One region of the Oceanobacter sp. 5_MG-2023 genome, then DNA from elsewhere that is predicted to be linked to it. Evidence: predicted binding sites of a transcription regulator. Region 1 holds the regulator's gene; each other region holds the start of a gene.

The links. The regulator FNR, encoded in region 1, switches genes on or off when oxygen is low (the NO sensors DNR and NnrR bind a similar motif). The targets are predictions, from matches to a motif close to TTGATNTANATCAA.
Positions count from the first base shown of each region.
Region 2: clpB (ATP-dependent chaperone ClpB) is a predicted target of FNR. The motif match lies at 1,340-1,353, and genes of this name have one in related genera.
Region 3: Q4551_RS06325 (cytochrome-c peroxidase) is a predicted target of FNR. The motif match lies at 1,078-1,091, and genes of this name have one in related genera.

Region 1 is NZ_JAUORS010000020.1:59,756-62,904, forward strand. Features, by position in the region: gene Q4551_RS13115 (heavy metal translocating P-type ATPase) at 1-424, shown strand, start outside; gene ccoS (cbb3-type cytochrome oxidase assembly protein CcoS) at 486-707, shown strand; gene Q4551_RS13125 (sulfite exporter TauE/SafE family protein) at 704-1,360, shown strand; gene fnr (fumarate/nitrate reduction transcriptional regulator Fnr) at 1,524-2,303, shown strand; gene ttcA (tRNA 2-thiocytidine(32) synthetase TtcA) at 2,518-3,149, shown strand, end outside.
Region 2 is NZ_JAUORS010000014.1:57,290-60,438, forward strand. Features, by position in the region: gene clpB (ATP-dependent chaperone ClpB) at 1-1,150, opposite strand, end outside; gene Q4551_RS10885 (DMT family transporter) at 1,484-2,401, shown strand; gene Q4551_RS10890 (LysR family transcriptional regulator) at 2,568-3,149, shown strand, end outside.
Region 3 is NZ_JAUORS010000007.1:19,169-22,317, forward strand. Features, by position in the region: gene Q4551_RS06320 (imelysin family protein) at 1-982, opposite strand, end outside; gene Q4551_RS06325 (cytochrome-c peroxidase) at 1,242-2,525, shown strand; gene Q4551_RS06330 (FMN-binding protein) at 2,512-3,051, shown strand; gene Q4551_RS06335 (PepSY-associated TM helix domain-containing protein) at 3,072-3,149, shown strand, end outside.

The DNA of each region.
Region 1 (3,149 bases):
CCAGATCGGCTTGTCACCCGAACAGAAGCTACAACAGGTGCGCCTGTGGCAACAGCAGGGAGAACGTGTATTAATGATTGGCGATGGCATCAACGATGTCCCGGTACTGGCTGGGGCCGACATTGCCATTGCCGTCAGTGACGCCACAGACCTGGCCAAAACCAGCGCCGATGCCCTGGTCACCAGCGGCCGCCTGGACTGTGTATTACAGGCTCTGGACACCGCCAGCCGTACCCGCCAGGTGATCTACCAGAATATCGCTTGGGCGCTGCTGTATAATCTGCTGGCCTTGCCAGTGGCAGCGGCAGGCTATATTCCTCCCTGGGCCGCAGCCATTGGCATGTCATTCAGTTCGCTTTTGGTGGTCAGTAATGCGCTGCGACTATCCCGGACGACCAAACCGGATGTATCCGGTCACAATTAGCACACTCAGCCACAAGGCCAGATTATAATGGCTTCCACTCGCTTGGTTTGATGGACATAACATGGATATTATCTACATACTTGTTCCACTTTCGATCGTCCTGATCAGCATTGCCACGCTGATTTTTTTCTGGGCAGTGCGCAGCGGCCAGTTTGATGATATGGAATCTCCGGCTCACAGAATTCTCTTTGATGACGATGACGATCCCGCAAGCACCCATCCCACAGCAACCGACACAACACCAGCACCCCATACCACGGCAACCGATAAAAACCCATTGTGATTGAACCACTCTCCCTGTTAACCGCCCTGTTGCTGGGCCTGTTTGGCTCCAGTCACTGCCTGGTAATGTGTGGCGGCATTGCCGCCGCCATTGGCACCCGCTCACAACAACAACCGCTACTGACAGCACTGGCTTTTAACAGCGGTCGTATCACCAGTTACGCCTTTGCCGGCCTGCTCGTCTCGCTGCTTGGCTTATGGCTACAACAACTGAATGATGTACTGATGCTGGCATTACGTACACTGGCCGCCATACTGCTGGTGCTGATGGGGCTCTACGTTGCCCGCTGGGCAAGCTGGCTCACCCGTATCGAACAAGTTGGCCAATATCTATGGCAAAGGCTGCAGCCTGCTACCCGCCCCTTGATGACACAATATTCGATCAGCAGTCGCTTTCGCCTTGGACTGCTATGGGGCTGGCTCCCTTGCGGACTGGTATACAGCACTTTGAGCTGGGTCGCCGCCAATGGTGATCCCCTCAAAGGGGCACTGACCATGTTCTGCTTTGGCCTTGGCACACTGCCTGCCCTGTTCGCCAGTGGCCTCGCCGCCACCAGCCTGAGCCGATTACTCAGTCACAGCCTTAGCCGTATCATTGCCGGACTGTTACTGATTGGTTACGGCGTTTGGACTGCAGCAGCCATCTGGTTATAGTAGCCAGGGTCGTTATTGATCAGCGACTGATCATCCGTTGACAATACCTTGACTCAATACCTTGACCAATGTCTTGACAGCCACTCGTCGAGCTAAGACCATACGAAAATTAATGGAACACGGTTCTTCCCTACATAACGGAAAACCCGACACGGTGAGCTCAATGAAAACAAACCAAGCTGCACAGCCTGCGCACCCTCCCTTGCGCGGTAATCAACCCCACTGCCAGACTTGCTCCCTGAACGCACTGTGTCTGCCACTCTCGCTCAGTGACACAGATATGGAGCGACTGGACGATATCATTCGCCGTGGCCGACCCATTCAAAAAGGCCAGCTGTTATTCCAGCAAGGGGATGAATTCCAGTCCGTGTTTGCGGTACGTACCGGTGCCCTGAAAACCTACACCCTGGCCAGTAATGGCGAAGAACAGATCACTGGCTTTCATCTCGCCAGCGAACTGATTGGTCTGGCCGGTTACGATGCCGGTGATTACCCTCTCACCGCCAAAGCGCTGGAAACCACCACCGTCTGTGAAATTCCGGTTCATCAGCTGGAAAACCTGACCGACGAACTCCCCGACCTGCGCAAACAGTTGATGCGCACCATGGGCAACGAAATTCGTCACGACCAGAACATGATGTTGCTGTTGAGCAAAAAGAACGCCGAAGAACGTGTAGCCTCGTTTTTGCTGGATATCTCCAACCGTTACGCTCGACGCGGTTTCAGTGCCACCCACTTCCGCCTGCCCATGTCGCGGGTCGACATCAGCAACTACCTTGGCCTCGCGGTAGAAACCATCAGTCGGGTATTCACCCGTTTCCAGAAAAATGCCCTGATCGAAACCCAGAGCAAGGAAATCATCGTTCTGGACATGAACAGCCTGTATGAAATGGCCGGACTGAACCCACAAATTGAATGTGACGAGAAAACGCCAGCGGAATAATCCCGCACAGCGTGCCGTTACCCTTCTCAGCGGTAACGGCAAAAACCCCTTATATCCTTGTTTCTGTGCCCAGTTTCATCCCTGAACCCGCTAACCGGCCACCGCGTTGTTATTGGCTGGCAACAGTTACTGACGCCAGCCAATCTATTCGCTAGAATTCGCCGCCTGATTTTTAGCCAGTGTTCCGCCCCAGAATGCTCAGGAGTTTTCCAGCATGACCGCCGATGTCATTGATCGCAAAGCACGCACCGAATTCAACAAACTTCATAAACGTTTGCGCCGAAACGTTGGCAAGGCGATTGAAGACTATTGCATGATCGAAGAGGGTGACCGGATCATGGTATGCCTGTCGGGCGGCAAAGACTCCTACACCATGCTCGATATCCTGATCAGCCTGAAAAAAAGCGCCCCGGTCAACTTTGAGCTGATTGCCGTCAATATGGACCAGAAACAGCCTGGCTTCCCCGAACACGTGTTACCCGAGTATCTGGGCAAGCTGGATATTCCCTACCATATTGTTGAAAAAGACACGTACAGCGTGGTCATGGATCTGGTGCCGGAAGGAAAAACCACCTGCGGCCTGTGCTCCCGCCTGCGTCGCGGCACCCTCTACGGCTTTGCTGAAAAAATTGGTGCCAATAAAATCGCCCTGGGCCATCATCGCGACGACATCATTGAAACCTTATTCCTGAACATGTTTTACGGCGGCAAACTCAAAGCCATGCCACCCAAGCTGCTCAGCGACGATAAAAAGCACGTTCTGATCCGCCCGCTGGCCTACTGCAAGGAAAAAGACATCCAGGCTTATTCAACCGCCATGGAGTTCCCAATCATCCCTTGTAACCT
Region 2 (3,149 bases), on a different contig from region 1:
GATCAGCGATATAGCGCGTGGACAGTTTTGCCGCCGCAATAATGGCGCTGTCGGTAATCTGTACGCCGTGGTGAACCTCGTAACGCTCTTTCAGACCACGCAAAATGGCGATCGTATCTTCGACCGACGGCTCATCCACCATGATTTTCTGGAAACGACGCTCCAGCGCTGCGTCTTTCTCGATAAATTCCCGGTATTCGTCCAGGGTGGTAGCCCCCACACAGTGCAACTCGCCACGCGCCAATGCCGGTTTCAGCATATTGCCCGCATCCATCGAGCCTTCGCCCTTACCCGCCCCTACCATGGTGTGCAGCTCATCAATAAAGAGCACGATGCGGCCTTCTTCTTTAGCGACGTCTTTTAATACGGCTTTCAGTCGTTCTTCAAACTCACCCCGATATTTGGCACCGGCCACCAGCGAGCCCATATCCAGCGACAGAATACGTTTGTCCTTGAGGGTATCCGGCACTTCACCATTGACGATACGCTGGGCCAGACCTTCTACGACTGCGGTTTTACCCACCCCGGGAGCACCAATCAGAACCGGGTTGTTTTTGGTTCGGCGTTGCAGTACCTGAATCGTGCGGCGGATTTCATCATCTCGACCAATCACTGGATCCAGCTTGCCCGCTTCGGCCCGTTCGGTCAGGTCGATACAGTATTTTTCCAGCCCCTGGCGGCTGTCTTCCGCATTGGCATCGCTCACAGTTTCACCACCACGCATATCCTCTATCGCCTGTTTCACTTTGGTGGCATCAAGACCGGCCGCTTTTAGCGCCTGGCCTGCAGCCCCTTTGTCTTCCAGTGCCACCAGTAGAAAAATCTCGCTGGAAACGTATTGATCGCCCTGCTGTTTGGCCGCTTTTTCGGTGAGGTTCAATAACCGTCCCAGCTCCGCCGACACCTGGATTTGCCCATCAGGGTTACTGACCCGAGGTTGATCTTGCAGTACCTTCTGCAGGGCTTGCTCCAGCTGCGGCACATTGCTGCCAATACGACGAATTACATCTTTGACTGAACTATTGGCCTGCTGTAACAACGCCAATAACAAATGGACGGTATCAATCTGATTGTGATCCTGGCTCAAGGCCAGGCTTTGGCTTTCGGCCAGGGCGTTTTGCAAACTGGTGGTTAAACGATCCATACGCATACAGAGCTTCTCCTCTGGTAATACCGGCAAACACCAGCCAAGGAAGGCCGGTACTCGCAGCGTTGTACAAAATAAAGTCGGGCAAACTGAAGTTGTGCTAAACAGTGACTGCCTTAATGGTAAATGGAGACTTGATGAATAATTTTCAAGTAAAAAACATCAAAAACAAGAAAATCTAATAGTTGTTTATTGATCCTGAGCAATATTCATCATCCATCCGTATACTGATGCCCAAACCAGCAAATCAGCCGACACCGTCAATACTACGCCGACACAACACTGCTGATATTGAGTCATTTCAATGAATTTAAAGACCAGAGGAATTACACCACTGTGAGTCGCGAACTGCGTATCGGGGCGTTATACCTGATGTTGGGAGAAGCGCTATTAGCCATCATGGGCGCCCTGATCAAACATTTGTCAGACGATCTGTCGACAGAGCAAGTGGTGTTTTTCCGCAATATCCTTGGGCTGATCGTACTGGCCCCCCTGATCATGAACAGTGGCATTGGCAGCCTCAAAACCAGCGTCTGGCATTGGCACCTCATGCGTGGACTGGTAGGGGTTGCAGCGATGTACTGTTATTTCTGGGCGCTTGGCAATATGCCACTGACCGAAGCCTTTCTGGTCAAGCTGTCGAGTCCTTTCTTTATGCCGTTACTGGCCTGGTGGTGGCTAAAAGAACCCACGGGCAAGTTCAGTGGCCTGGCCCTGCTGATCGGATTTTCAGGTGTCGCGATTATTCTGCGCCCCGGAACCGATAGCACCTTTACCCTCGCAGCCTTGATCGGTTTGCTCGGGGCTGCCCTGGCAGCTCTGGCCAAGGTCACCATCCGGCGTATGTCGGTGACGGAATCCAGCCAGTGTATTGTATTTTACTTTGGCCTGATTGCCAGCCTGGTCTCTTTTCCCGCCGCCCTGATGAACTGGCGACCGGTTCCGGATGATGCCTGGTGGTGGCTCGCAGCGATGGGCCTGGTGGCAACAGTCGGCCAGCTGGCATTAACCAAAGCGTATCGCACCGCACCGACCGGCAAGGTCGGCGTCTACGTTTACAGCGCGGTTATTTATGGCGCCTTGATGGGTTGGTGGTTCTGGGATGAAATCCCGGGCTGGACCACCATTGCCGGAGCAGTGCTGATTATTCTCGCCGGTATCGTTAATCTGTGGCAGCCTCGTAGCCGTGGCACTCCAGACGCCACGACTGCCACGGCCACCAGCGCGACGACGGCGACAGACAACAGCCGATGACCATGCGCCAACGGATATCACGACTTTACTGACAATTAGCCCAATACGGGCCAAAGGGCATTGAATCCACGCCATTTCGGCGTAAAAGGCATCGAATGTAAGCTGATTATTTCCTCAGGATTAATTATACTCCGGCACTAACCTGTTTTCGGCAAGAATCGTACCCATGTCCCGTATAGACACCCTGCAAACATTTGTTTCTGTTGTACGCGCACGCAACTTCACTTCTGCTGCTGATTCGCTAGGCGTTACGCCATCCGCGGTCAGCAAACAAATCAGTGGTCTGGAAGAGCGTCTGGGAGTGAGATTGTTGAACCGCACGACCCGCTCGGTCAGTCCGACGGAAGCGGGGCAGATGTTTTACCAGCACTGTGAAAACATCCTCGAGTCCATTTCCGAAGCCGAAAAACTGGTCACCGATTTTGATGTGACGCCGCGCGGACGTTTGCGCATCACTGCCATGTCCAATTTTGGCCGCCGCGAACTTGCGCGGATGTTCAATGATTTTTCCGAGAAGTACCCGGATATCAGCTTCGACCTGCATATTTCGGATCGGCCGCTGGACATCGTCAAGGAAGGCTACGATTTTGCGCTCCGCATTGGCACTCTGGAAGATTCCCGACTGATTGCCAAACCGGTAGCGCGCCAGAATATTGTGATTTGTGCCTCGCCTCAGTACCTCAAGACCTGGGGCACCCCAACATCACTGGAAGACCTCGACAAGCACCGTATTCTGATGGTCACCAAC
Region 3 (3,149 bases), on a different contig from region 1:
GCTCGCCTTCAGACAATGTACCCATACCGGTGAGAATTTCGGCCAGCTTCTGTTTGGCGTCATCTTCGCTGCTGATGGTGGTAAACTCAGTGCGGTATGAAGCGCCGTCAGCCCAGCTATCACGAACAGTTTCCAAATCGTCGATCAGCTTCTCAACCGCCACTTCCATAAATTTGTGACGACGGTTGGACAAATTGCTGCTGTCGTAAGTGTCGGTCTCAGAGTAACCCTCAGCCAGATCGCTCAGAGGACGATCACCGCCTTTCGCGTAGTTATACGCTTCGTTGGTTTTAACCGCCTCATCACGATCCGTACCATCCGTGGTTTCACCATCATTGTTCAGGTCCTGTCCCCACAGCAGGAATTCAATTGCGTGGTATCCGGCAATCACATCATGCTCGTCATCGGCGGTGGCAGTATTGGCCAACAGGTCGGCGGTGATATCAATCGTCACATCACCAATGATGTTATTCGACTGATCTTCCGCATCGGCTGCCGTCAAGGCACCACCACCATTAATGCCAGCCGAGTTGGCGGTTACGCCCACCTGATCGGTACCAAAGTCAGTATCGTTGGTCTGCACATAGTCGATCAGGGCTTCACCTAATGGCCAGGCATTGATATCACCTTCCGGGCCGTCTTCCGAGCTGTAGTCGGTAGAGTCAATCGGGCTCAGGCGGAAGCGATAAACTTCAGTCTGGCCATAAGGTTCACGCGCAACCAGCCAGGCGGTTTTAGCGGCAACAAAGTTCTCTTCGGTCGGATCTTCGCGGAAGGTTTGCAAGGCGGTTTGTAATGCTTTGGCCGTGGTCACGGCATCTGAATAAGCGGCGTAGGCAATATCAGCGTTGGTTTCCAACACCTTGCTGACGTTATCAACATTGATAACGGAATCAGACGAAGAGCTGTCTGAGCTACTGCCACAAGCAGTTAACAGGGAAGTTACGGCGATAGCCGCAGCAAGCGAGGTCAGTTTCATCATTTAACACTCCGATCTGGCAATAAAGGAATTTGGCGGACTATTTGTCTTTCGGATAACATCTCATTTACATTAAAACGAAATAGTTCCGATTCGATTTGATTGAGATCATATTACTAATGCAAATGATTTACAAATAGACTTGGGATTGCATTATCGTTAGCAGGATTATTGACGCATGCTAAACTGGCCACCTTGGTAGCAGCCTTCCTGATCACCACAACAAGCTGGGGATCACAACAGACAAGAGTAACCAGCCACCATGCGATTTATCAGCCATTACCCCAAGGGAATGGGCAATACCGGAGTCACCGTGAAAAAGTATTCAATTTTATTGTTGGCGCTGCTACTGAGCAGTTGTGGCAGTTCGTCTGATTCGTCAAGCCTTGCCTTCGAAAGCAAGGCAGCCCTCGGCGAAAGCCTGTTCAACGATACCAATCTCTCATTCAACCGCACCCAGTCCTGTGCCAGCTGTCACGATGCCGACAAGGCCTTTACCGACAGCCGCGAAGATGACAACGGGCTGACTGCTGCCGTATCACTTGGTGATGACGATGTATCCCTGGGAGACCGTAATGCACCAACGGTGCTGTACGCCTCACTGTCACCGGAGTTTCAGGAAGGTACGCGCAGTCGCTTCAACAGCAGCCAGTCCGATTACAGTGGCTGGCTGGGCGGCCAGTTTCATGATGGCCGCTCTTCCACCCTCGCCGATCAGGCCGGTGGCCCGCCATTAAACCCGATTGAAATGGGCATGGCAGATCGCGCCAGCGTAGTCGAACGCCTGTTAGAAAATGAAGATTATATTGCAGCCTTCGAATCCTTGTATGGTACCGATGTGTTTGACGATACCGATACCGCTTACGAAGCCATGACCGACGCCATTGCCACCTTTGAGGCAACGGATGTTTTTGCTCCCTTCGATTCCAAATACGATCGTTCACAACTGAGTTCAAATGATGAGGACTACTACGATTACGGCGTATTATCCAAAGTCGCCTCGGGCAAGGTGCTGTTTTTCTCCCAGCAATTCACCAACTGCGCCACGTGTCACCAACTCAAGTCCCAGGGCTACAGCGGCGAGACCTTTACCGGCTATGAGTACCACAATATTGGTGTCCCGGTGAATACCGCAGTACGGCTGGCCAATGGCTCGGACGATGACTTTATTGATACCGGTTTGCAATTAAACAACAGCGCCGTCACCGCCGATACCGAAGCCGGTAAATTCAAGGTACCAACGCTGCGTAACGTCGCCATCACTGCGCCTTATATGCATAACGGCGTGTTTAATGAGCTGGCCACGGTCGTCAAGTTTTACGATCACTGGCTCACGGGCAGCCGCTACACAATCAACCCTGAAACCGGTGTGGAATGGGCGGAGCCGGAAATCAGCGAGACCATCAGCCTGACCGAACTGCAGGATGGCAGCCTGTTCGATGACGATGACGTCGAAGCACTGGTCTGTTTTATGATGACGCTCACCGATGCCCGCTATGAAAGCCTGATTTCTGATGCCGAGTGGGAAAACTGTGAAACGGAATAATATTCTCTGGAGCCTGACATTATGGTGCCTGGCCAGCATGGCCAGCGCCGACAACTACCTCAGTCAGGAAGCGTTCCTGTCACAGGCGTTTGGCGAGCAGCCAGCAGCGGCCAAAACCCTGTGGCTCAAACCGGAACATAAAGAAGCCGCCACCGCCTTGCTCGGCCATTCTTACGTTGGTTTGCGGGTACGATACTGGCAAGCCGACACCACCAGCGCCTGGATTCTGCAAGAGATTGGCAAAGAGAAGCCAATCACCATCGGCGTGGTGATTACCGATAACCAGATACAATCGGTTGCGGTACTGGCGTTTCTCGAATCCCGTGGCTGGGAAGTACGCTACCCGTTTTTTACTGACCAGTTTACCGGGGCGAGGCTGGACAAGTCCCGACAACTCAGCCAGCATATTGACGGCATTACCGGTGCAACCTTGTCGGTGCGGGCCGTAACCAATGTCGCCCGTCTGGCACTGTATCTTGCAGAGCAAACCGGGGTCAGCCACAATCAGGCCGCCACCCAACCCTGACTCCTGATACAGGCTCTGTTTTGAAACTTGTTCCTTTTCTGATTCATTGGCATCGCCGCGGCGGCCTGATCATCCTGCCGGTTCTATTGATGCTGGCC